DNA from 2 places in the Parapusillimonas sp. JC17 genome. Region 1 is predicted to be linked to the other one. Evidence: predicted binding sites of a transcription regulator. Region 1 holds the regulator's gene; the other holds the start of a gene.

Region 1 (12,291 bases):
GATCCCTGACAACGTCAAGAACCACCTGGAGATCATCCCGGTAAGGTGGATCGACCGCGTGCTCGAGGTTGCGCTGCAGGATATGCCTACGCCCCTGTCGGACGAGGAAGTCGCCCGATTGGCGGCTGAAGCGGTCGCCAGCGCCAAGCCCGGTGAGGAAACGTCCAGCGGCCTGATCAAGCACTGATCGGTCGGTCTGGCGGCCCCGTGTTGGGGTCAGACCCCGTACGGGGCCTGACCCCATTTCTTTTTCCAGGGGACAGACCCCGTACGGGGTCTGTCCCCCCCCTTTGCGACCCCATTCGGGGTCTGTCCACCCTTGCGGCCCACCCATATGGCTCGTTAGAGCTATTCACACCACCGGCACGGGTGCCTACACTGCGAACCATGGTTTCACTTCAGGAGGATAAAACCATGGAACGCATTTACGACACCTACGCGGCGCTGCAGAAAGTTCTGGCTCTGGATGCGAGTCTCCTGCCCAGCCTGCATGTCATGGTCGACAAAGAACAAGTCGTGGATCTGCTGGCCAACAGCGCGCAGGAACATGGCATCGTGGTGGGGCGCGAAGACATTGCCCAATGCATAGGCGAAGCGCTGGCCGAAGAGGCTTTGCAATAGCGGGAGAAGTATCGAAGAAGCCATCGCAGCGGCATGGCGCAGCGGTGGCTGGATGAACACAGAGGTATGGCTGTAAGGCGGAGAAACGGGCCGGGGCTGGCGAGCAGCCCGGCCTGTTTCAATGCAGTGGGGTGGCGCGGATGAGCCCGACGGCAATCCCTTCGAGCGAGAAGTCGTCTTGCGCTGTGACGACGATGGGATTGAAGTCCGGGTTTTCGGGCAGCAGCTGGATTTGGCTGCCGGCGCGCATGAAGCGTTTGACGGTGACGTCGTCGCCCAGGCGTGCGACGACGATCTGCCCGTTGCGGGCGTCGGGCGTTTTGCGGACCGCCAGCAAGTCGCCGTCGAGGATGCCGGCATCGCGCATGCTTAGGCCGCGCACGCGCAACAGGTAGTCGGGCGTTTGCGTGAACAACGAGGGTTCGATGCCGACTTCGCGTTCGACGTGTTCGGCCGCCAGGATGGGGCTGCCTGCCGCGACGCGGCCCACCAAGGGCACGAACAGCTGCGATACGGAATTGACGAAAGATGCCGGTACGCCTGCGCCGCCGGCTTCCGCCCGCGTGCTTGCGGGCGTATCCAGCAGGCGTATGCCCCGGGATGCGCCGGCTGTGAGTTCTATGGTGCCTTTTCGGGCGAGCGCCCTGAGGTGGTCTTCAGCCGCATTGGCTGACTTGAACCCCAGTGCGCGGGCGATTTCGGCGCGGGTGGGGGGAAAGCCGGTCCGCGCGATTTCGCTGCGTATGAGTTCAAGGATTTGTTGCTGACGCGCGGTGAGCTTGACGGACATGGCAATCCAGACTGTGTTTTTATACAGTCTGGATTGTGCAGCACTTTGCTTGAAAGATCAAGCAAGAACCTTGGCGATGGACTGAGCGACGTATTCGATGTTGCGGCTGTTGAGCGCTGCCACGCAGATGCGGCCGCTGGCCACGGCATAGACGCCGTGTTCGTCGCGCAGGCGATCGACTTGTTCCGACGTAAGGCCGGAATACGAGAACATGCCGCGCTGCTGCAGGACGAAATCGAAATTCTGCTTGACGCCTTGCGCCTTCAGCTTTTCGACCAGTTGCACGCGCATGTTGCGGATGCGTTCGCGCATCGTCGCCAGTTCGTCGACCCACAGTGCGAAGAGTTCGGGCGTGTTCAGCACCATGGAGACGACCGTGCCGCCGTGCGTGGGCGGATTGGAGTAGTTGGTGCGGATGACGCGCTTCAGCTGGCTGAGCACCCGGCCGCTTTCTTCTTTGCTGGAGGTGATGAGCGTCAGCGCGCCGACGCGTTCGCCGTACAGCGAGAAGGATTTGGAGAACGACGAGCTGATGAACATGGTCATGTCGCGCTCGGCGAACATGCGCACTACGGCCGCGTCTTGCTCCAGGCCTTCGCCAAAGCCCTGGTAGGCGATGTCGAGGAAGGGAACCAGATTGCGCGCCTTGATGACGTCGGCGATCTGTGTCCATTGCTCGAAGCTGGGGTCGACGCCGGTGGGGTTGTGGCAGCAGGCATGCAGGATGACGATGGTGTCTTCCGGCATGGTCTGGAAAGCGGCCAGCATGGCGTCGAAATCCAGGCCATGCGTGCCGGCGTCATAATAGGGATAGGTATCGACGGTGAACCCGGCGCGCTCGAAGAGGGCGCGATGATTTTCCCAGCTTGGGTTGCTGATGGCGACCTTGGAATCCGGCAATATCTGCTTGAGGAAGTCGGCCCCGATCTTCAGGGCGCCTGTGCCGCCCAGCGCCTGCGCGGTAAGGACGCGGCCGGCGGCCACGAGGGGCGAGTTCTCGCCCAGCAGCAGGGTTTGCGCGCCCTTGTTGTAGCCGGGAATGCCTTCGATGGGCAGATAGCCGCGGGCGGCATGAGCTTCGATCCGGGCCTGTTCGGCCTTGCTGACCGCCTGCAGCAGAGGGATACGCCCTTCGTCGTCGTAATACACGCCAACGCCAAGATTGACCTTGCCCGGGCGGGTGTCGGCGTTATATTGTTCGTTCAGGCCAAGAATGGGGTCGCGCGGAGCGAGTTCGACGGATTCGAAGAGTGAGTTCATTTTGTGGGAAAAGAGGTGGGTAGAGAACTGGAAACAATAGTGTGATAATAAGGGGTTTACCCTGACGGTGTCTAGTATGAGCAGCGAAGTATGAACAGCAACGCGCGTGGATTCATCGAGTTTCCCGACAGCCCCTTCCAGCTTTATCAGCCTTACCCGCCGGCCGGCGACCAGCCGGCGGCCATCGATGCGCTTGTCGAAGGCATCGGCGACGGCCTCATGTACCAGACGCTGCTGGGGGTGACGGGCTCGGGCAAGACCTACACCATGGCCAATGTCATTGCCCGCACGGGCCGCCCGGCCATCGTGCTGGCGCCGAACAAGACGCTGGCCGCCCAGCTGTACGCGGAGATGCGCGAATTCTTTCCGCGCAATGCCGTCGAATACTTCGTTTCCTACTATGACTACTACCAGCCGGAAGCCTATGTGGCCGCGCGCGACCTGTTCATAGAAAAGGATTCCTCGATCAACGAGCACATCGAGCAGATGCGCCTTTCCGCCACCAAGAGCCTGCTCGAGCGACGGGATACGATCATCGTCGGCACGGTTTCCTGTATTTACGGCATCGGCAATCCCGGCGACTACCACGCCATGGTGCTCACGCTGCGCGCCGGCGATCGCATCGCGCGCCAGGAATTGCTCGGGCGCCTGGTGGCCATGCAGTACGAACGCAACGACGTCGAGTTCACGCGTGGCCATTTCAGGGCGCGCGGAGAGGTCGTCGACGTGTTTCCCGCCGAGCATGCCGAACTGGCGCTGCGAATCACGATGTTCGACGACGAGATCGAAACCCTTGAAATGTTCGACCCGCTGACCGGCAAGATCAAGCAGAAAGTACCGCGCTTCACGGTCTTCCCCAGCTCTCATTATGTGACGCCTCGCGAAACCGTCTTGCGGGCCGTCGATACCATCAAGGAAGAGTTGCGCGATCGAGCCGCCTTCCTGGTTGCGGAGGGCAAGCTGGTCGAGGCACAGCGGCTGGAGCAGCGCACAAGATTCGATTTGGAAATGTTGCAGGAACTGGGCTTTTGCAAGGGCATCGAGAACTACTCGCGGCATCTGTCCGGCGCGGCTCCCGGCGAGCCGCCGCCGACCCTGATCGATTACCTGCCGGCCGACGCCCTGATGTTCATCGACGAAAGCCACGTCACCATGGGTCAGCTCAGCGCCATGTACCGTGGCGATCGCTCGCGCAAGTCCACGCTGGTGCAGTTTGGTTTCCGGCTGCCTTCGGCCATGGACAACCGTCCGCTCAAGCTGGAGGAGTTCGAGCACCGCATGCGTCAATGCGTATTCGTGTCCGCGACGCCCGCGGCCTACGAGAAAGAGCACTCCGACAATGTGGTGGAGCAGGTCGTCCGGCCCACGGGGCTGGTCGACCCCGAAGTGGAGGTCCGGCCCGCCTTGACCCAGGTCGACGACCTGCTCGGCGAGATCAAGAAACGGATCGCGGTACAGGAGCGCGTGCTGGTGACCACGCTGACCAAGCGCATGGCCGAGGACCTAACCGATTACCTGAGCGAAAACGGCTTGAAGGTGCGTTACCTGCATTCCGATATCGATACGGTCGAGCGGGTGGAGATCATCCGCGATCTGCGCCTGGGCGTGTTCGACGTGCTGGTGGGCATCAACCTGCTGCGCGAAGGGCTCGATATTCCCGAAGTGTCGCTGGTGGCGATTCTGGATGCGGACAAGGAAGGCTTCCTGCGCTCCGAACGCAGCCTGATCCAGACCATCGGGCGTGCGGCGCGCAATCTCAATGGCCGCGCCATTCTGTATGCCGATCGCATTACCGATTCGATGCAGCGGGCCATGGGCGAAACGGAGCGGCGCCGCAACAAGCAGCTGGCATTCAATCAGCAGCACGGGATCACGGCGCGTGGCGTCAGCAAGGCGGTGCGCGAGATGATAGACGGTGTCATGGCGACGCCCGAGGCACCCTCGATGGTGGACGACGTGCCGGCAGAGATTCTGCGTGACGACAAGCTGCTGGCCAAGGAAATACGGCGCCTGGAGAAGCGCATGATGGATCACGCCAAGAACCTGGAGTTCGAGCAGGCGGCTGCCGCGCGCGATGCGCTGAATCGTCTGAAGGAAAAAGCCTTGCTGAGCTGATACGCATGGGCGCCGATATGCATGGGTTGTTGGAAAACACCAACAGTGCGCCGATTTAACCGGCTTGTCACCCGGCGATGCTAGTCGGCGGCTATTGAAGTATTGCTTTCGATAAGACTAGGGTTTACCATTAGGAATTAACGCTTCAGCCTGCGCCGAAACATTATGTTGCGCTGCATGAAGCCAGGCGCTACGTGGCAGCGAACCCTGCTGTCCGATGTTATTGAAAGTTCACGCGATTAGCCGGTAACGCCTTATCACCATTAAGTTTTTGCAATTGTCAATCGATAAGATTCGATAAATGTGGTATTGCAAAAACTCTTGCTATATAACGGGTTTTCCCTCACACTCTCGTCTATGATGACTAAGGTACTTTTCGTTTGCATGGGTAATATCTGCCGCTCGCCGAGCGCAGAGGGTGTTTTCCGCCGTCTAATAGACGAAGCGGGGCTCTCTGAGGTGGTGGGGGTGGATTCCGCTGGCACCCACAGCTTTCATATCGGCGAGCCGCCCGACGCACGCGCCCAAGCCGCTGCGCGCAAGCGCGGGTATGAACTTTCGCACTGTGTCGCGCGGCAAGTCACCGCCGATGACTTCCGCGAATTCGACCTGATTCTGGCCATGGACTGGGAAAATCTTTCGGCTTTGCAGCAGCAATGCCCCAAAGTATACCAGCACAAGCTCATGCTGCTCATGCGCTTCGCCAACGAGTTCGAAGAGGCCACTGTGCCCGATCCTTATTATGGCGGTCCCGACGGTTTCGGCAAGGTGCTTGATTACCTCGAGGACGCCTGTCAGGGCGTTATTGAAATGGTGCGCAAGCGGGCGCTGCAATACCAGGCGGCCTAGTTTTCAACTTGTCCGACTCTAAAAAAAACCGTGCGCCGCACGGTTTTTTGCCGTTTGGGCCCTGTGTCCTGGCTGTAATATCCTAGTAAATTAGTCGGGAATTTGCTATACTTGACTATATTAGTCGGGTAAAGCGCTGGCTAATTTCCCTAGTAATAAACAGGCTTTGGCAAGGACATCACCATGCGTTTAACGACCAAAGGGCGTTTTGCGGTGACCGCCATGATCGATTTGGCGTTGCGGCAGCAAAGCGGGCCCGTTACCCTGGCGGCCATCAGTCAGCGTCAGAACATTTCCCTTTCCTACCTCGAGCAACTGTTCGGCAAGCTGCGCCGGCACGAACTCGTGGACAGCATGCGCGGCCCGGGCGGCGGCTACTCGCTGGGGCGCCTGGCTCGCAACATTACCGTGGCCGACATCATCTTCGCGGTCGACGAACCGCTCGACGCCACCAGTTGCGGCGGCAAGGAAGATTGCAATATCGGCCGCAACGGCGGCACCGGCAAATGCATGACACACGAACTATGGGCAACACTCAATCGTAAAATGGTCGATTACCTCGATTCGGTGTCCTTGCAGGACCTGGTCGATCAGCAGCGCATGCGTCAACTGCACGAAGCCAACGAGGCCAGGGCCGCCATGCGTATTGCGCGCTCGCCCGACATGATCATCGCCAACCCGGTATAACGCCCACAGGAGCCCAAGCATGCAGCACAGCCGCCCCGTTTATTTCGACTATTCCGCCACTACGCCGGTCGACTCGCGTGTGGTCGAAAAAATGGTTCCCTGGCTGTCCGAGCGCTTCGGCAATCCGGCGTCCAACAGCCATGCCTATGGCTGGGAAGCCGAAGAGGCGGTCGAGCAAGCCAGGGCGCAGGTGGCGGAGCTGGTAGGCGCCGACCCGCGCGACATCGTCTGGACTTCCGGTGCCACGGAATCCAACAACCTGGCAATCAAAGGCGCGGCCCAGTTTCATGCGGGGCGGGGCAAGCACATCGTTACCGTCAAGACGGAACACAAGGCGGTGCTGGATACCTGTGCGGAATTGCAACGGCAGGGCTTCGAGGTCACTTATCTTGATGTCGGCGCCGACGGGCTGCTGGACTTGGACGCCTTCCGCGCGGCGCTCCGCCCCGACACCATCGTGGCGTCGGTCATGTTGGTCAACAATGAAATCGGTGTGATTCAGGATATTGCGGCCATCGGCGATATCTGCCGCGAGCGGGGTATCGTGTTCCACGTCGACGCCGCCCAGGCGACCGGCAAAGTTGCCATAGATCTCCAGGCTCTGAATGTAGACCTCATGTCGTTCTCGGCTCATAAAACCTACGGCCCTAAAGGCATAGGCGCCTTGTATCTGCGCCGCAAGCCGCGGGCGCGCATCGCGGCGCAGATGCACGGCGGCGGCCATGAACGCGGTGTCCGATCAGGGACGCTTCCCACCCATCAGATTGTCGGCATGGGAGCCGCCTTCCAGCTGGCCGGGCTCGAAATGGCCGCCGAGCACGCGCGCATACTCGCACTGCGCGACCGTTTCTGGGCCGGGCTGTCGGCAATTCCCCAGGTCTACCTGAATGGCGACCTGCATCGGCGCGTGCCGCACAACCTGAACCTCAGTTTCAGCTACATCGAGGGCGAAGCACTGATCATGTCGCTCAAAGAGCTCGCCGTGTCCAGCGGTTCAGCCTGCACGTCCGCCAGCCTGGAGCCTTCATACGTACTGCGCGCATTGGGCCGCAGCGATGCGCTGGCCCACAGTTCGCTGCGCTTCTCGATCGGGCGCTATACGACCGAACAAGATGTGGACTTCGCCGTCCAGGTCGTCACGCAGCGCGTGGCCAAACTGCGCGACATATCCCCCCTGTGGGAAATGCACCAGCAGGGGGTGGACGTCGAAGCCTATCAGTGGGCGGTCAATGCATAGTTCAGGACGGGCAACAGGCAGCATCATGGCGATATACAGCGACAAAGTGCAAGATCACTACGAGCATCCGCGCAATGTCGGCGCATTCGATGCGTCCGACCGCCGGGTCGGCACCGGCATGGTGGGCGCGCCGGCGGAGGGCGGGGTCATTCGGCTGCAGATACAGGTGGGCGAATCGGGTATCATTGAAGATGCGCGCTTCAAGACCTACGGCTGCGGCTCGGCCATCGCTTCGAGCTCTCTTGCCACCGAATGGGTAAAAGGCAAGACACTGGGCGAAGCCTTGCAGATCCGCAATGTCGATATCGCGAAAGAGCTGGCGTTGCCGCCAGTAAAGATTCATTGTTCCATCCTGGTCGAAGACGCCATCAAGGCGGCCGTTCGTGATTACCAGGACAAGCATCAGGACTAAGACATGGCTATTACGCTTACACAACAGGCGGCTGACCATATCAATCGCTACCTCCAGAAACGTGGCGCAGGCCAGGGCTTGCGTCTGGGCGTAAGGCTGACGGGTTGCTCCGGCATGGCCTACAAGCTCGAGTACGTCGACGAGCCCAAACCAGATGATCAGGTCTTCGAGCAGCGGGGCGTGAAGGTATTCGTGGACCCCAAGAGCTTGCCGTTCATCGACGGCACCGAGCTCGACTACGGACGCGAAGGCCTGAACGAAGGTTTCAAGTTCTCCAACCCCAACGAGAAAGCATCTTGCGGTTGCGGCGAGTCCTTTACAGTCTAAATTGATGTTCTGGGGTCAGAACCCGCATGGGGTCAGACCCCATGCGGGGTCTGACCCCAGGCATAGTCTTCCATTACATTGTTTCAGGGGTCAGACCCCATACGGGGTCTGACCCCGCCTCATTCTCATGACGACCACACCTCCCGTTTTGCGGTTCGGCCTGGCCGCCAATCGCCTGCACCACGAAACCTATGGCGCCGCGATCTTCCGCTGGCTGGAGCAATCGGCGGTCGGCATCCGCGAGCTCGGGCTCGAACTGTACACCGTCGGCCGCACGCTGGATGCCATTGAACGGTCGGATCTCCTCAAAGGCTATCCTGGCCTCATCCGCTACCCCTACGGCCGGGAGGGCGGGCTCATGAAGCTGGTTGCCCGGGTCACCGAAGGCGCGGGTGACGAACGCCCGTTCGACGGTGCCATCTATCTGATCGATCCGGTCGATCCCTCATCCATTTTTCCCGAAGCGCTGGCCCTGAAGCGCCAATGCATCACCCACGGCCGGCCTTTTGTGTCGACCCTGATGGGCGCCATAGAGTGGGTAGAGGTCGAGCGCCTGTGCCGGGGCTTGCCGGCTGATCCCAAGCTCGATCCGATTTTCGATTTCTCGCGGCAGACCCTGGCCTTGATCGCGCACGATGCGCTCAAGGATGAAATGGTTGAATATGCGGCGCAGCATTTCGATTTGCTGTCCAGATTCGCGCACCGGGTCGGTACCGGTACGACCAGCGGCCGGCTGAACGAATTGGCGAAATCTCGTGGCTGGCCGGCGGACCGTCCCTGGGTGCAGCCTTTCTTGAGCGGCCCCCTGGGCGGCGATGCGCAGATTGCGGAACTGGTGCTCGAAGAACGCTGCCAGCGCGTGATCTTCTTTGAGGACCCTCACGTTGCGCGCCAGCACGAGGCCGATATCCAGCTGCTGGAACGCGCGGTCAGGGTCGTCACCGACAAGGCCTGCTGCATCGCCTCGCCCGCAGTGGCGCGCAAGTGGGCGGACGCAGTAGCGCGGCGGGGCCTGGGGTCAGACCCCGTACGGGGTCTAACCCCTCACAATCCTTAGGGACAGACCCCATGCGGGGTCTGTCCCGTCACAGTCTTTAGGGTCAGACCCCGTACGGGGTCTGACCCTGCCTAGTATCGCAGCCGGCGCTCGGCCTCGTAGACGTCGTTGCGGGCGTTTCGCAAACTCCAGTCCAGGTCACGCAGTTCCTGGCGCAGGCGCTTGCGCTTGTCATCGTCTTTCTCTTTCTCCAGGCGCCGTTGCAGGTCGCGCGCGCGGCTGTCGAGATTGTTGACGCGCTGTTCCGCGTCATATACGCGCTTGCCCGCCCGGTAATGATCAAGAAAGCGACCTTCCAGTTCAGGAGGGCAGGCGTTTCGGTAGCTGGCGCCGCGCCGTCCTTCCCTGACGCCGTTATCGGCGGTGCAGTATTCCAGAATGCCTTTGGCGCGGCCGGCCTTGTATGCTGCAAGATCCGGCGCAACCCCCACTTTGGCGCAGGCTTCGCGATGGTCTTCAATACGCGACAGGGATTGGCCGTTGCGGCCGTCCCGGTAGCCTTGATCATGCCAGTCCGCGGACAGGCATTCTTTCTCGGACATGCTGGCGCAGCTTGCCAGGAGTGCGGCTGCCGCAAGCGCGGCGCCCAGTCTAACCATTCGAATCCCGCGATTCATCGTCGCCCTTGTTACGTTATGTATCGATAGCTCGAATTATGCAACAAAGGACGGGAGGCGGTAAAGTCCGGGTCAGTCTTCCGGCCGGAGATGAGGAAAGAGAATGACGTCGCGGATGCTGGGGCTGTCGGTAAGGATCATGACCAGGCGATCTATGCCGATGCCGCAGCCTCCCGTGGGGGGCATGCCGTATTCCAGGGCCCGGATGTAATCGGCGTCGTAGTACATGGCTTCCTCGTCGCCGGCGTCCTTGGCTTCGACCTGCGCCTGGAATCGGGCGGCCTGGTCTTCGGGATCGTTGAGCTCCGAAAACCCGTTGGCGATTTCCCGTCCGGTGATGAAGAGCTCGTAACGCTCGGTAATGCCGGCCTGGGCGTCGGAGGCGCGCGCTAGCGGGGAGACCTCTATGGGATAGTCGACGATGTAGGTGGGATTCCAGAGCTGCGATTCCGCGGTTTCTTCAAAGAGGGCGAGCTGCAAGGCGCCCAGGCCCGCGCGAGACAGCACAGGACCGCCCACGTCGGCGCCCAGGCGCTTGAGCTCGCCGCGCAGGAAGGCTGCATCAAGCAATTGTTCTTCGGTGTAGCTTGGCGCGTACTTCAGGATGGCCTGGACGATGGTCAGACGATCGAAGGGCCGGCCGAGGTCCAGCGGCTTGCCCTGGTAGGTAAGCATGGCGCTGCCGCAAGCGGCAATGGCGGCCTCGCGTATCAGGGCTTCGGTGAAATCCATGAGCCATTTGTAGTCGGTGTAGGCGGCGTAGAACTCCATCATGGTGAATTCGGGATTATGCCGTGGGCTGACGCCTTCGTTGCGGAAATTCCGATTCACTTCGAAGACGCGCTCAAAGCCGCCCACGATGAGCCGCTTGAGATAAAGCTCGGGCGCGATGCGCAGGAACATTTCCATGTCGAGCGCATTGTGATGGGTGACAAAAGGCTTGGCGGCGGCGCCGCCGGGAATCGGATGCAGCATGGGCGTCTCGACTTCCAGGAAGCCGGCGTTCAGCATGTGCTGGCGGATGCTGCCGATGGCCTTGCTGCGCGCAATGAAGGTATTGCGCGTTTCTTCGGTCATGACCAGATCGACATAGCGCTGGCGATAACGCAATTCCTGGTCGGCCACGCCGTGGAACTTGTCGGGCAGGGGACGCAGGGACTTGGAGAGCAGCCGTATCGCCGATGCATGAACCGAGAGCTCGCCCTTGTTGGTCTTGAACATCGAGCCCTCGACAGCGATGATGTCGCCGATGTCCCAGGTCTTGAAATGCGCATACGCGTCCTCGCCCACGGTGGCCTTGTCCAGAAAGATCTGGATGCGGCCGCTGCCGTCTTGAAGCGTCGCAAAACTGGCTTTGCCCATGACGCGCTTGAGCATCATGCGGCCCGCCACCTTCACGGTGGCCGCGGTCGTCGCGAGCGAGTCCTTGTCTTGAGCGCCGTAAGCGGCATGCAGATCGGCCGCCTTGCTGTCGGGCTGGAAGTCGTTGGGGTAGGCCACGCCATCGGCGCGCAGTTTCGCCAGTTTGCCACGGCGTTCGGCAATGAGGTGGTTTTCGTCCGTGACTGAGCTGGATGGCGTAGGTTCGTTCATGATTCTGATTTGCTTATGCGTAATTTCTGATGTCGTCGAGTACGGTCGCGCCGAAGTCGGGTTCGTCGACATAGCGCAGGATGCGCGCCGCGACGTCGGCGGGGGCGGCAAGCTGTTTCTGTTCGTGCAGTTGCTCGAAGCGCTGGACGTTGGGGAAGTCCTGCGGGTCGCTTGCGCGGATGGCCTGCTGCATGCCGGTATCGATGACGCCCGGTGCCAGCGAAACGGCGCGTACCCCATGGTTTTCGGTATTCAGCACTTGAGTGTAGTGATCGAGCGCTGCCTTGGTGGCGCAATACACCCCCCAGCCAGGCGTTGCGCTGCGTCCGGCGCCGGACGAGATGTTCACGATGCGGGCATCGGCGTCCAAGGGCTTGACGGCCTTCAGGAAGGCGGAGCAGAGCAGGATGACGCTGGTGACATTCAAGCTGAACGCGGCTGAAATGGCATTGGCGCTGTCGAGGTCGCTGGCTTGCCTGACGGGGTCGACCATACCGGCATTGTTGATCAGCAGGTAGCGCCCCGCATCTTTCGGCAAGCCGTCCGCCAGTTGTGCGGCGACGCGCTCGGCCTCGGCCGGGTCGGAAAGGTCTGCCTGGATTTGCTGCAGGCTGCCCCGGCCAAGGTCCGCAATGCGTTCGAGTTCGGCGCTGCGGCTTCGAGCTATGGCGATCAGGTGCGCGCCCTGCTCCAGCAGTGCGGCGGCCAGCGCCTGGCCCAGACCCC
Region 2 (12,291 bases), 2.2 Mb from region 1:
CTGCAAGGCGCGGAGGTTGTGGTGCTTGGCTATAATACGCCCTCGCTGAACATCCACTGGCCCGAACCCGTGCACCTGCGCATGCATCACCATCTCGTGACCCTGCAGGCAAGCGCCTACCAGAACTGCGTCTGGGCGGCGGCGGCGGCGAAATGCGGCTACGAAGACGGCCACCACATGATAGGCGGATCGGTCATCGTCGCGCCCACAGGCGAGATCGTGGCCCAGGCCAGCACCGAAGAAGACGAGGTGATCATGGTCGACGCCGACCTGAGCCTGGGCGACACCTTCCGCAAGCATGTATTCGATTTCGCGCGGCACCGGCGGCCGGAGCATTACTCGCTCATCGTCGAGCGGACCGGCCCCGGAGATCCTCTGCCCTGACTTATTGGGGGTCAGGCCCCGTACCTTTATGGGGGGTCAGACCCCGTACGGGGTCTGACCCCTGCGTTTCACGGAACGGAGTCGGGCCCCGTACGGGGTCTGACCCCTGGCTCCTAGTCCTCTTCGACGAAAGCCTCTTCGCGTTTTTTCCGTATCGAAGGCAGCGCAACCAGCACGACCAGGGCAAGGGCAGCCAACAGCAGCGACATGGACAGGGGCCTGGTGACGAAGGTCGTGAAATCTCCGCGGGCCAGCAGCATGGCCCGGCGGAAGTTCTCTTCCATCATTGGTCCCAGCACCAGACCCAGCAGCAGGGGCGCCCCCTCGCAGCCAAGCTTCATCCATATATAGCCCACCATGCCGAAGGCGGCTGTGACCCATATGTCGAACACGTTGTAATTGAGCGTATAGACGCCAATGGTGCAGAACACCAGAATTGCCGGAAACAGCACGCGATACGGTACGTTCAGCAATTTGACCCACAATCCGACCAGCGGCAGGTTCAGGATCACCAGCATCATGTTGCCGATCCACATCGAAACAATCAGCCCCCAGAACAAGTCCGGGTGGCTGGACATCACCTGCGGGCCAGGTTGGATGTTGTGAATCATCATGGCCCCTATCATCAACGCAGTAACCGCGTTGCCAGGAATCCCGAGCGTCAGCAAAGGGATGAACGAAGCTTGTGATCCTGCGTTGTTGGCGGACTCGGGCCCCGCCAATCCCGCCGGGTGGCCTCGGCCGAAGCGCTCCGGTGTCTTCGACAGCTTTTTCTCTAGCGTATAGGATGCGAAAGAAGACAGCACCGCACCGCCCCCGGGCAGAATGCCAAGCGCGCACCCGACGGCCGTACCCCGCACGCAAGCGGGCCAGGCTTCCTTGAACTCTTGCTTGTTGGGGTACAGCGAACCGATTTTTCCGGTCAGGCTGACCCGCTTGTCCTTGAGCTCGAGGTTGCTCATGATTTCCGCGAAACCGAATACACCCATGGCGACCGCCGCAAAGTCGATGCCGTCCTGAAGTTCGGGAATTCCAAAGTCGTAGCGCGCCACGCCGGAGTTCACGTCCGTTCCCACCATGCCCAGCAGCAAGCCCAGCAAGATCATGCAGACCGCTTTCGGGAGCGATCCCGACGCCAGCACGACCGCGCCGATCAGGCCCAGCACCATCAGCGAGAAGTATTCCGCTGGTCCGAACTTGAATGCGACCTCAGCCAAAGGCGGCGCAAACCCGGCGATCACGATCGTTGCCACGCATCCGGCGAAAAAGGATCCCAGTGCGGCGATGGCCAATGCCGCACCCGCCCTGCCGTTGCGCGCCATCTGGTGGCCATCGAGCACCGTCACGACTGCCGCCGTCTCGCCGGGAAGTGCCACCAAGATGGCCGTGGTCGACCCGCCATAGGCCGCACCGTAGTAGATGCCCGCCAGCATGATCAGGCCCGCCACCGGCGGCAGAACGTAGGTGATGGGCAGCAGCATCGCTATCGTCGGCACTGGCCCAATACCGGGCAGCACGCCGATCAAGGTTCCCAATAAGCAGCCCAGAAGGCAATATGCCAGGTTTTGCAGAGTGAACGCTACCGAAAATCCCAGCGCCAGGTGCTCAAGTAAATCCATAGGTAATCCTTAGGTATTTGGCAGATATCCAAGGGGCCAGACCCTATCCGGGGTCCGGCCCCGACTGGATAACGATGTATCAGGCCGTAAATAGATCGGATTACGACATAATAGGGCGCTTGCACCCAGACATGAACCCAGGTTTCCCCTTAGATTTCCTGGGATCAGACCCCGCACGGGGTCTGATCCCAGCTCCGGATTCACCAGTGAGTCGGCACGGCGTTTGCTCGTTCTCGCCATTCGGTCCACCACGGGGAACTCTCATGACCACCAAGCACGACAATGACGCCAAGGCCGCCGCGGCCAAGCAAAGAAGCATCCAGGACCAACAGGATGCAAAGGACGAAGACAAGAAAAAAAAGGGCGGCGAAGGCAAGGGCAGCCCTGCTCAGACGGGCGCACGCCGGCATCCCGAGCCGCCTTTGCCCGAACAGCATCTGGACAAGCCCGGCCTTGAGAAAGACCTTGAATTGAAGCCCCAGTTCGAAGCCCCGATGTACAAGGGCAGCGGCAAGCTGGAAGGCCTGACGGCATTGGTTACGGGCGGAGACTCCGGCATCGGCAGAGCGGTCGCCGTATTATTCGCACGGGAAGGCGCCGATGTGGCGATCGTCCATCTGGATGAGGCGCAAGATGCCGAAGAAACCCGTCGTCACGTCGAAGCCGAAGGGAGAAAATGCTTGATACTCAAAGGAGACGTCAAGGACCGGGCATTCTGCGAAAAAGCGGTAAGTGAAACAGTGAATGCCTTTGGGAAGCTAGACGTCCTCGTCAATAACGCGGCCTTCCAGGAGCACGCCGATTCCCTGCTCGACATCACCGACGAGCGCTTCGATGAAACCATGCGCACCAATGTCTATGGATACTTCCATATGGCGCGCGCCGCCTTGCCGCATCTGAAGCCCGGTTCATCCATCATCAATACCGGTTCGGTGACCGGCCTGCGCGGGCAAGCACAGTTGCTGGATTATTCGACGACCAAGGGCGCAATACATGCTTTCACCATGTCGCTGGCCGGCAACCTCGCTGAAAAAGGGATAAGAGTGAATGCCGTGGCGCCCGGTCCGGTATGGACGCCTTTGAATCCCGCTGATCAGCCGGCGGAAAAAATCAAGTCTTTCGGCAGCAAAACGGCGCTGGGCCGGCCGGCCCAGCCTGAAGAAATTTCACCCGCCTATGTATTTCTTGCGTCGCCGGCCTGCTCCAGCTATATCACCGGCATCGTCCTGCCCATCACTGGAAGCCCAGGGTGAAGCCTGTCAGTGTCCCTTGAAGCGCGGAGCACGCTTTTCCTTGAATGCGTTGACCCCTTCTACGGCATCTTCGCTTTTGGCAATGGCTTCCAGCTGGCGCTTTTGGGGATAGTAAGTATCCATGGGGCTGTGCGGCAAGGTCTGCCGCGCGAGGCTTTTCATGGTTTGCACCACCAGAGGCGCGTTGGACGCGATCTTTCGGGCCAGCTCAATGGCCACCTCGACCTGCTGGCCGACCGGGCAGACTTTATTGATGAACCCGATTTCATAAGCGCGCTGCGCGCTCGCTCATCGGATGTGGCAAAACGTTCCCAGGCGGCGAAGAATTTCGCCGACTATTTGATGCGGCAGTTCAATAACTGACGGAAGCCCTTTACAGCCGCCCGCCAAAGAAGTGGATGTCTTCCAGCGCCATTTTCAACGTGGACAGTGCATCGAGCGCCCTATAGGGCAGTGATACATGCTTGATGGAATTCGGCAGTTCGGGCTCGAAGGGATTGATGCGTATCAACGGCGCCTTCTGGCGCTCGCCGAACTGTCGCACCACGGGCAGAGCGGTCCCTGCGCCCAACTCGATCACTATCGGTCTTTCCGTATCCCATAACCAGGTATTGAGCCGCATGCGCTGTTGCATGCTGCGGGCTTCGATCCAATCCAGGTCCTCGAACATCAGGATGTTGGGGCGTGCCAGCCCGCCACAATTCGGGCAGGCCGGAGGTTCGTTCATGAGCAGGCATTGTTCGTCGTCGACAGCCGGCTCGAACCGCTCGGCGGGCCAGATGTCCGGGCTACAGCTATCGAGGCACTGCAGATAATGGATGGAGCCATGGCACTCGACGACCCGGTCATCGGGAAAGTCAGCCTTCTGGAAGTGCCCATCGACATTGCTGGTGAACACAAAAGCTTTGTGGCGAAGACGGGAGGCAATCTGATGCAGGATATGGAAGCCCTCGTGGGGCGACGTCTTTCGGTACAGGTTGAGGCGATGCCCATAGAAGCCCCAGCCGAGCTCGGGCCGGACACGGAAGTGCCGGGGCGACGCCATTTCCTCGAAAACGATTCCAGACGCCTTGAGCGCGGGATAGCGTTGCCAGAATCCTTGCGCACCGCGGAAGTCGGGCAGCCCCGAATCGACTCCCATGCCGGCCCCAGCGGTTATCAATAAAGCATCGGCATGGCTGATGAGCTGGGCGGCCTTGACGAATTCGTAATCGTGGATCCCCATAACCAGGCCCTTGCTGATATTTTTCAAATATAAACATATATGAACAAACCGTAAAACTCAACCCCCGGCCATGATGAAGTCTCAAAATAGCGGAAGCTGCCGGGTGGCGGACGCAGGCCTGCGGAATTGGGTGGTGTCGAGTTCGACCCGGCGCGCATTCAAGCCGAACCTGGTACAGGCTTTTTGAAATCGCTGCCTGAGCAGATCGGCGAAGACACCGGTGCCCCGCATGCGTGTGGAGAATTCGGACTCGTACACTTTGCCGCCATGCATCTGGCGCAGCTGGTTCATGACGTGGGCTTCTTTCAAGGGATAGTGGGCGCGCAGCCATTCAATGAACAAATCGGCGACCTCGCGCGGCAGGCGCAGCAATGCGTACCAGGCGTCCAGCGCTCCCGCTTCCGCCGCCTGGCCGAGAATGCGTTCCATGTCGTGGTCGGTCAACGCGGGAACGACGGGCGCCACCAGTACGCCGGTTGGCACGCCTGACCGGCTCAGGACATGCATGGCCTCCATACGGGCGGCAGGAGTGCTGGCGCGAGGCTCGAGCGTGCGCGCGATATGCCGGTCGAGCGTTCCAATGGACATGAACACGCGCAGCAAACGCCGGTTCGCCATGCTTGCCAAGAGATCGAGGTCTTTGGTGATCGACGCGGACTTGGTCGTGATCGCCACCGGATGATGGAAGTCGTCCAGCACACGCAATATTGCGCGAGTGATGCCCAAGCGCCTTTCGATGGGCTGATAGGGGTCGGTATTGCTGCCCAGCACGATCAGCCGCGGTCGATAAGAAGGCTTGGAAAGTTCCTCGCGCAACACTTCGGCCGCATTGCTCTTGGCATACAGCCGCGTTTCGAAATCCAGGCCTGGAGACAGATTCAGGTAAGCATGGCTGGGGCGGGCATAGCAGTAGATGCAGCCGTGCTCGCATCCGCGGTAAGGATTGATGGATTGTTCGAACGGAATATCGGGCGATGTGTTTCGCGTAATGATGGAACGCGCGGTTTCGGCAGTGACCGTTGTGTCGGGACGCGCGGGGAGGTCGTCAGCGGCCGGCCAATCGTCGTCGAAAGCCTCTCGGGTATGGGCTTCGAAGCGCGAGTTCCTGTTGGACAGGCTGCCCCTGCCCTTGATGGGGATGTGCATGATGGCCTCCTTATGCTGTATAAATATACAGCATAAGGAGGCCATCGATTCAAGGGGTCAGACCCCGTACGGGGTCTGACCCCATCCTGACCCCCATCCTGACCTTTTCCCGGCCACTTGTCCCGTCTCATGAACTTGTATACCCTCTGGCCAGCGAATCCTGACAATTCTTCCATACGCGATGGGGCCGACATGTACGAATCAAAAGACGAACCTTTACTGCATGCCAGGCATTTCACGCTGCGCATGCTGAAGCATCTTGGGCTTGCCATGGCCGTTGTCGCCATGGCCTTGGCAATAGGCGTGTTCGGCCATCTTTGGCTCGAACCCATACACTGGCACGACGCCTTCCTGAACATCTCGCTGATACTCGCCGGAATAGGTCCTTTCGTACTGCCTGCGACGGCGGCGGGGAAAATCTTCTTTGCCTTCTACAGCATACTGGTCGGCCTCGTGTTCGTCGGCACTCTGGGGCTCGTCCTGGCCCCGTTGGCACACCGGCTGATACACAAGTTCCATTTGAGTGACGAGGACTGAATACCCGGGGTCGCACCCCATATGGGGTGCGACCCCACAAATCGTGCAAGGATCAAACGAAGGGGGTCAGACCCCGTACGGGGTCTGACCCCTCCCCGCCTTTCAATCGCGAGAGAACGGCCGGCCGTGAAAATCCAGCGTGATCAGGTTGCCGTCGAGCTGCCCCATGCCCGGCGCATTCAAAGGCATGCCGGGCGCAGCAACGCCATTGACCGTGGGCGCCGCCAAAAGCTTGCGTACTGCCGTCGCCGGCACATGGCCTTCGACGACCTGCCCGCTTCCTTCAATGACCGCCGTATGGCAGGATGCCAATTCGGCCGGAACGCCCAGTTTCTGCTTGATGGCCGCCATCTGGGTCGTCTTGATGGCCTTGACATCAAAACCCGAATCACGCATGTGATCCACCCACCCGGCACAGCAGCCGCAATTAGGGTCCTGAAAGACGGTAAGGGAATCGCCTTGCGCATGGGCAACCGACGCCGCCGCAGCCAAGGCCAAGGCAAGAAGGCCTGCTTTCATTTGATGATCCTGGAAATAATCGCGGCGCACACGGCGCCGCCGTTGCTGGTTATCGCATCCTGGGATTCGGCCCGAATCACGGTTTGAGAACCACCTTGATGCACCCGTCCAGTTTATCCCGAAACGTCGTGTACATATCGGGGCCCTGGTTCAGTCCGACCTTATGCGTAATGACAAACGACGGGTCAATGCGCCCTTCCAGGATATGTCCAAGCAACAGATCGGTCCAGCGTTTCACGTGAGTCTGGCCCATGCGCCAGGTAAGACCCTTGTTCATCGAAGCCCCGAACGGAATCTTGTCGATGAGGCCGCCGTATACGCCCGGCACCGACAATATGCCCGCCGGGCGGCAGACATAAATCATTTCCCTCAGCACATGTGGACGATCCGTTTCCAGCATGACGGCCTGTTTGACGCGATCATAGATCGCATCAAAAGATCGTGTCGCATGCGACTCCATGCCGACCGCATCTATGCATTTCTCCGGCCCTTTTCCGCGCGTTATATCCCCCAATCGGTCCAGCACGCTTTCCTCATCGAAATTGATCGTGATCGCACCCGCATCCCGCGCCATGGCCAGGCGCTCCGGCACTCGATCTATGACGACTACCTTTTCCGCGCCCATAAGCATGGCGCTTCGCAGCGCCATCTGACCAACCGGCCCCGCCCCCCAGATCGCAACCGTGTCGCTGGATTCAATATCGCACTGGGCGGCCGCCTGCCAGCCCGTCGGAAGGATGTCCCCCAGAAAAAGCGCCTGCTCGTCAGTAAGGCTATCCGGCACCCGTATATGCGTGGTGTCCGCAAACGGCACGCGCACATACTCTGCCTGCCCGCCAGGATAGCCGCCGGTAAGATGCGTGTAGCCAAAAAGACCTGCACAGCTATGGCCGAACAGTTTCGCGGCCGCTTCGGCATTGCGGTTTGTTCGTTCGCAAACCGCATAATTGCCTCGCCGGCACTGCTCGCATTCACCGCAAAAAATGGTGAACGGAATCACCACACGATCGCCGGGCTTCAGAGCATGGTTATCCTTGCCCACCTCCATCACCTCCCCCATGAATTCGTGGCCCATGATGTCGCCAGACTTCATTCCCGGCATGAATCCATCGAACAAATGGAGGTCGGACCCGCAAATTGCGCAAGAGGACACCTTCAGGATGGCATCCCGAGGATGCTCTATCATCGGCTCGTCCGCCGTGTCGTACCGTATGTCTTTCTTGCCGTGCCATCTGAGCGCTTTCATGTGTCTCTCCTGTGTGTCGTCGCGGCGAGCCCCAATCCGGCCCCATCACGCTAAAGCAAGCGCCATTCCTAAAGCTGGCGGCAGAGTCAGGCGCCGCACACCTTCACCCACGCCAGGGGCAGGCCGGTGACGATGGTCGCGGCGCATGCGAAGACATCGAGCATGAAAGTAACGTGCCACATGAATCGCGCATTCGCCCGGGCCTCGTCGGCATCCGCATGGGCCGGCGCCAGGGCGGCCAAGCTGCGCCATGACATGCGGGCCAACAGAAGCACATGCGCGAGCCAGAGCATGATCAAGGTCCACCTGGCGATGTCGGCCCCGCTTGTATCCGGGCTGACATAAAGGCAGGCCAGGGCATGGCCGGCATACAGGACGACGAACGCCAGCGCCCACACGACAAAACCGGCAAAGAGCCGGGAAAGCGACGGACGCGTCGCAGAGGGCGTGGCGAGCCTGTGCGTCTTCCCGATCATGCGCCGCCTCTCAAGGAAAGTACCAATACCATCAGGGCCGCTCCTCCAGCCGCCGAATAAAGCGTCCACATTCCGAAGATCCGCGTTTCTTCGCTGAAGGGTGCAGCACGGCCATGGCGGATACGTCGGAGGGCAATGAACGCGGCCATGACGAGCACCAGGGCCAAGTGCACCGCCATGTAGGCAAGCGCCACCATCATGCAAGCCCAGTAGGCATGGCTGGCAGGATCCTCCAGCCTGCCGATTATGGCGGCCACCGGAACAAGCGCCAACACGGTGGAGCCGGCACAGCCGTACAGCCATCCGCCGCCGGCGCGTGGCCGGTTCCCGCGCCAGACGCACAGTGCCATGCCACCGTAAGCCAGGAATATCCACGCCGCTTGCAGAGGTGGAATGCCCAGCCATTGCCCGGGCGGCCAATTCGGCGCGTAGAGCCTGAGGAACACAATGCCGAAAACCAGCGACGCAAGAAAGGTGCCGTTCGCCAGTAGCGTACATGCCATGCCCCACCACCCTGGAGAACTCCGGCAGTCCGTATGCACGGGCAGCCACACGCCCGGCTTCGCCTCGATCGCTTCCTGCGATCCGCGCGGTGACTCCATCCAGACCCAGATCATGAACAGCAACGCGACCACGCCCGCGAACAGCAAGGCCACGGCATATGCTTTGAACAGCAGGCCAAGGAAGAAGACGCCGGTTGCCAGGCCGCAATAAAGAGGAAGCCAGCTCGATCCGGGTAAATTGACCACGCTTTGGGGATTTCCAGTCAATGCATCCACGCTCATGGTCTGGCGGTGGACGGGCGGGTATCCGCCCAGCCAATGCCTGCCGCCGGCAAGCTCGGCCCCTAGCGCCGAGTTCCGCCACAATGGATACCGGTGCTCGACGTCCGGCTGAGTCGCAAAGTTGTAGGAAGCAGGCGGTGTAGGCATTGCCCACTCGAGCGTGCCCGCCGTCCAGGGGTTGCGCGGCGCGGGCGTGCCCCTGCGGGCATGCAGCCCCACATCGAGCAGGAGCACGGCAAACCCGATCGCCTGTATGAACCCGCCCATGCTGGACGTCAGATTCAGCAAATCCCAGCCCATGTCGGCCGCGTAGGCATCGATGCGTCTCGGCATGCCCAATAGCCCTGTCAAGTGCATGGGGAGAAACGTGATGTTGAAGCCGCCGAATATCAGCCAGAATCCGGCGGTTCCAAGGCTGCCCGAAGGCATGCGTCCGGTAAAGTGAGGCAGCCAGTAATAGCTTGCCGCCAACAGGGGAAACACCATGCCGCCCGTCAGAACATAATGCAGATGCGCCACCACGAAATGGGTATCGTGCACCTGCACGTTGAAGGGCACGAGCGCCACCATGACACCCGTCAGGCCGCCGATCACGAAGATGAACAGAAAGCCGCCCAGGTATAGGACCGGCAGCCGAAGAGCAACCTGACCGGCCCACAATGTGGCGATCCAGGCAAAGAACTGGATCGCGGTCGGTATCGCCACCAGCATGCTCGCCACCGAAAAGAACGCCAGGCTGAGCTGCGGGATCCCGACTGAAAACATGTGGTGAACCCATAGGCCGAAGCTCAGGAAACCCATTGCGACGACGCTATTGACCACCCAGGAATAACCCAGCAAGGGGTGCCGGGCAAACGTCGGGATCATGGTCGACACCAGCCCCGCCGCAGGTAGGAAGATGATGTAGACCTCGGGGTGTCCGAACATCCAGAACAGGTGTTGCCACAACAGATTGTCTCCGCCCAGGGCAACCGAAAAGAAAGGCAGACCGAAAGCCCGCTCCAGCTCGAGCAATATGCTGCCGAGGATCAATGGCGGGAACCCCACCAGTATCATTCCGGCGGTCACCAGCATGTACCAGGCAAAAATAGGAAGCTGCCGCAAACTCATGCCCGGCGCGCGTATCTTGAGTATGGTGGCGATGAGCTCCACGGCCCCGCACAAGGCGGAGATCTCCGCGAACGTGATGCCGATCAGCCAGATATCGCTGTTGATGCCGGGGGTGAACTGCTTGCCCGACAAGGGGGTATACATGAACCACCCCTTGTCGGGCGCCACGCCCAGAAGCATGGCGACGATGAGTATCAGTCCCCCGAAAAGGTAGCACCACCACGCATAGGCGCCAAGCCGCGGATAAGCCAGGTCCCGCGAACCCAGCATCTTGGGCAGCAGATAAAAGGCAAACCCCTCCAGCATCGGGATGGCGAACAAGAACATCATCACCGTGCCATGCATCGTAAAAATCTGCGCATACAGATCGCTGTCGAGGAACGCGCTGCCCGAGGTGGCCAACTGAGCACGCATCAGCATCGCAAGCACGCCGCCCACCAGGAAGAAGCACAAGGCGGCGATGATGAAGCGCATTCCCATCGTGCCGTGATTCACGGCCGAAAGGCTGCGCCAGCCCTTTGGAGAGGCCCATTGGCGCTCCAGGGCATGATGCAGCGCTATAGGATGCGGTCGCTCGTCGTTCACGGTCGCACTCCTTCTGTGGTGGGCAGGCGCGACAGGAGTCCCTCCAGCGCGTCTGGCGGATGCGCGATGACACGCAGCTGCATGACTGCGTGTCCGGTCCCGCAATATTCGGCGCAGGTTCCCAGGTAGACGCCCGGTTCCGGCGCGACATAAACAATGCGGTTGGTCCGCCCAGGTATCGCATCCATCTTTCCGCCCAGCTTGGGCACCCAGAAGCCGTGGATCACATCCGCGGAGCGCAGCTCGATGCCCACTGCCACACCTGCCGGGACATGCAGTTCATTCAGAGAATAGCGTACGCCGCCAGGCGCGTCCGGATAACGGACTTCCCACCACCATTGATGCGCCGTCACCTGCACATGGTAAGCCGCCTCATCCTTTGGCGGAGCCTTCGCATAGGCATACACCAGCAAGGCCGCCATGACGCTGACCGGAAACAGCACGCCGCCTGCGATCAGCAGCCAATGGCCTCGACGGGCTGAAACACCCGCGTCCCCGTCTTTCGACCTGCGTACCGCCACGGCCGTCAGCGCCAGCATCAGCAACAAGATGCCGGCGCTGCCCCAAGCCATGGCGTACCATACGTCCGCCACATGCCGAGCGCCGGCGCTTGCGGCGTCGATCGCGGACAAAGGCGCATCGCGACAGCCTGCAAGCGCGCCCGTAAGCAAAACAGCGGCCTTTCCTGCACCGCGGCATGGTGCTTGCTGAGTGCCGGCCTGACGACTAGAAGCGGCCGGACCAATGGAAGATCTCTCTCGACAGCACTTGCAGGAATCACCACCTGGAGGCTCTCCCAGTGCGGTGGCCTTGGGTAGCCATCCCATCCATCCCATGCTGGTGCCCTTCCCCATCGCCTTCCTCATCACGGCCACCGCCAGCGACATCGGTTTTCTATTGACGCTGGATTCGTTCTGGGCTCGCGTCTCGCTGTGGTTGCTGGGCGGCGGCGCAGCCATGGGCTTGGTCGCGGGCATCGTCGGCACGGCCGAGCTTCTGATCATCGGCTCCATTCGCCGTCGCGCCGCTGCATGGAGCCATTCCGTCGTGGCCGTGATGCTGTTGGCAGTGGCCTTTTTCAACTGGTTCATGCGACTTTCCGACCCTGTGTCGACCATATACCCCGCGGGTATTCTGCTGTCGGCGCTGGGCTTGCTCCTGGTGTCGGCGGCGGGCTGGCTAGGGGGAAAGCTGGTGTTCGAAGAACGGGTAGGGGTGAAGGAGGCGTGAGCGCGGCATCGATGTAGTCGATTCTGGGCTTTGCCAGCACCAGCCATAGCACACAGGGAATCAGAGCCAGTGGCGTCAAAATGCGCATCACCCTGATTCCGGCATTCGCCCGCTCGGCTTCATGAGTCTGCTTGGCCAGGATAATGCCGCAACGCGCATGGACGACCGACATCAAG

The links. Region 1 encodes LexA, which represses DNA repair genes until DNA is damaged. Its sites were predicted from a motif close to ACTGTATNNNNATACAGT; they were not measured.
Region 2: ACSBPU_RS21435 (PA0069 family radical SAM protein) is a predicted target of LexA. The motif match lies at 5,642-5,659, and genes of this name have one in related genera.

The regions. Positions count from the first base shown of each region.
Region 1 is NZ_CP197474.1:1,969,214-1,981,504, forward strand. Features, by position in the region: gene lon (endopeptidase La) at 1-187, shown strand, start outside; gene ACSBPU_RS09540 (hypothetical protein) at 415-621, shown strand; gene lexA (transcriptional repressor LexA) at 740-1,411, opposite strand; gene ACSBPU_RS09550 (amino acid aminotransferase) at 1,469-2,671, opposite strand; gene uvrB (excinuclease ABC subunit UvrB) at 2,762-4,786, shown strand; gene ACSBPU_RS09560 (low molecular weight phosphotyrosine protein phosphatase) at 5,144-5,635, shown strand; gene iscR (Fe-S cluster assembly transcriptional regulator IscR) at 5,819-6,322, shown strand; gene ACSBPU_RS09570 (IscS subfamily cysteine desulfurase) at 6,342-7,559, shown strand; gene iscU (Fe-S cluster assembly scaffold IscU) at 7,585-7,971, shown strand; gene iscA (iron-sulfur cluster assembly protein IscA) at 7,975-8,298, shown strand; gene ACSBPU_RS09585 (methylglyoxal synthase) at 8,426-9,355, shown strand; gene ACSBPU_RS09590 (DUF2799 domain-containing protein) at 9,427-9,954, opposite strand; gene lysS (lysine--tRNA ligase) at 10,045-11,565, opposite strand; gene ACSBPU_RS09600 (SDR family oxidoreductase) at 11,579-12,291, opposite strand, start outside.
Region 2 is NZ_CP197474.1:4,477,610-4,489,900, forward strand. Features, by position in the region: gene ACSBPU_RS21410 (N-carbamoyl-D-amino-acid hydrolase) at 1-384, shown strand, start outside; gene ACSBPU_RS21415 (tripartite tricarboxylate transporter permease) at 498-2,003, opposite strand; gene ACSBPU_RS21420 (SDR family oxidoreductase) at 2,267-3,256, shown strand; gene ACSBPU_RS21425 (enoyl-CoA hydratase-related protein) at 3,263-3,520, opposite strand; gene ACSBPU_RS21430 (SIR2 family NAD-dependent protein deacylase) at 3,630-4,481, opposite strand; gene ACSBPU_RS21435 (PA0069 family radical SAM protein) at 4,563-5,627, opposite strand; gene ACSBPU_RS21440 (two pore domain potassium channel family protein) at 5,820-6,164, shown strand; gene ACSBPU_RS21445 (DUF411 domain-containing protein) at 6,267-6,683, opposite strand; gene ACSBPU_RS21450 (zinc-dependent alcohol dehydrogenase) at 6,760-7,929, opposite strand; gene ACSBPU_RS21455 (hypothetical protein) at 8,016-8,405, opposite strand; gene ctaD (cytochrome c oxidase subunit I) at 8,402-10,885, opposite strand; gene coxB (cytochrome c oxidase subunit II) at 10,882-11,556, opposite strand; gene ACSBPU_RS21470 (DUF2231 domain-containing protein) at 11,630-12,115, shown strand; partial or broken gene ACSBPU_RS21475 (CopD family protein) at 12,201-12,291, opposite strand, start outside.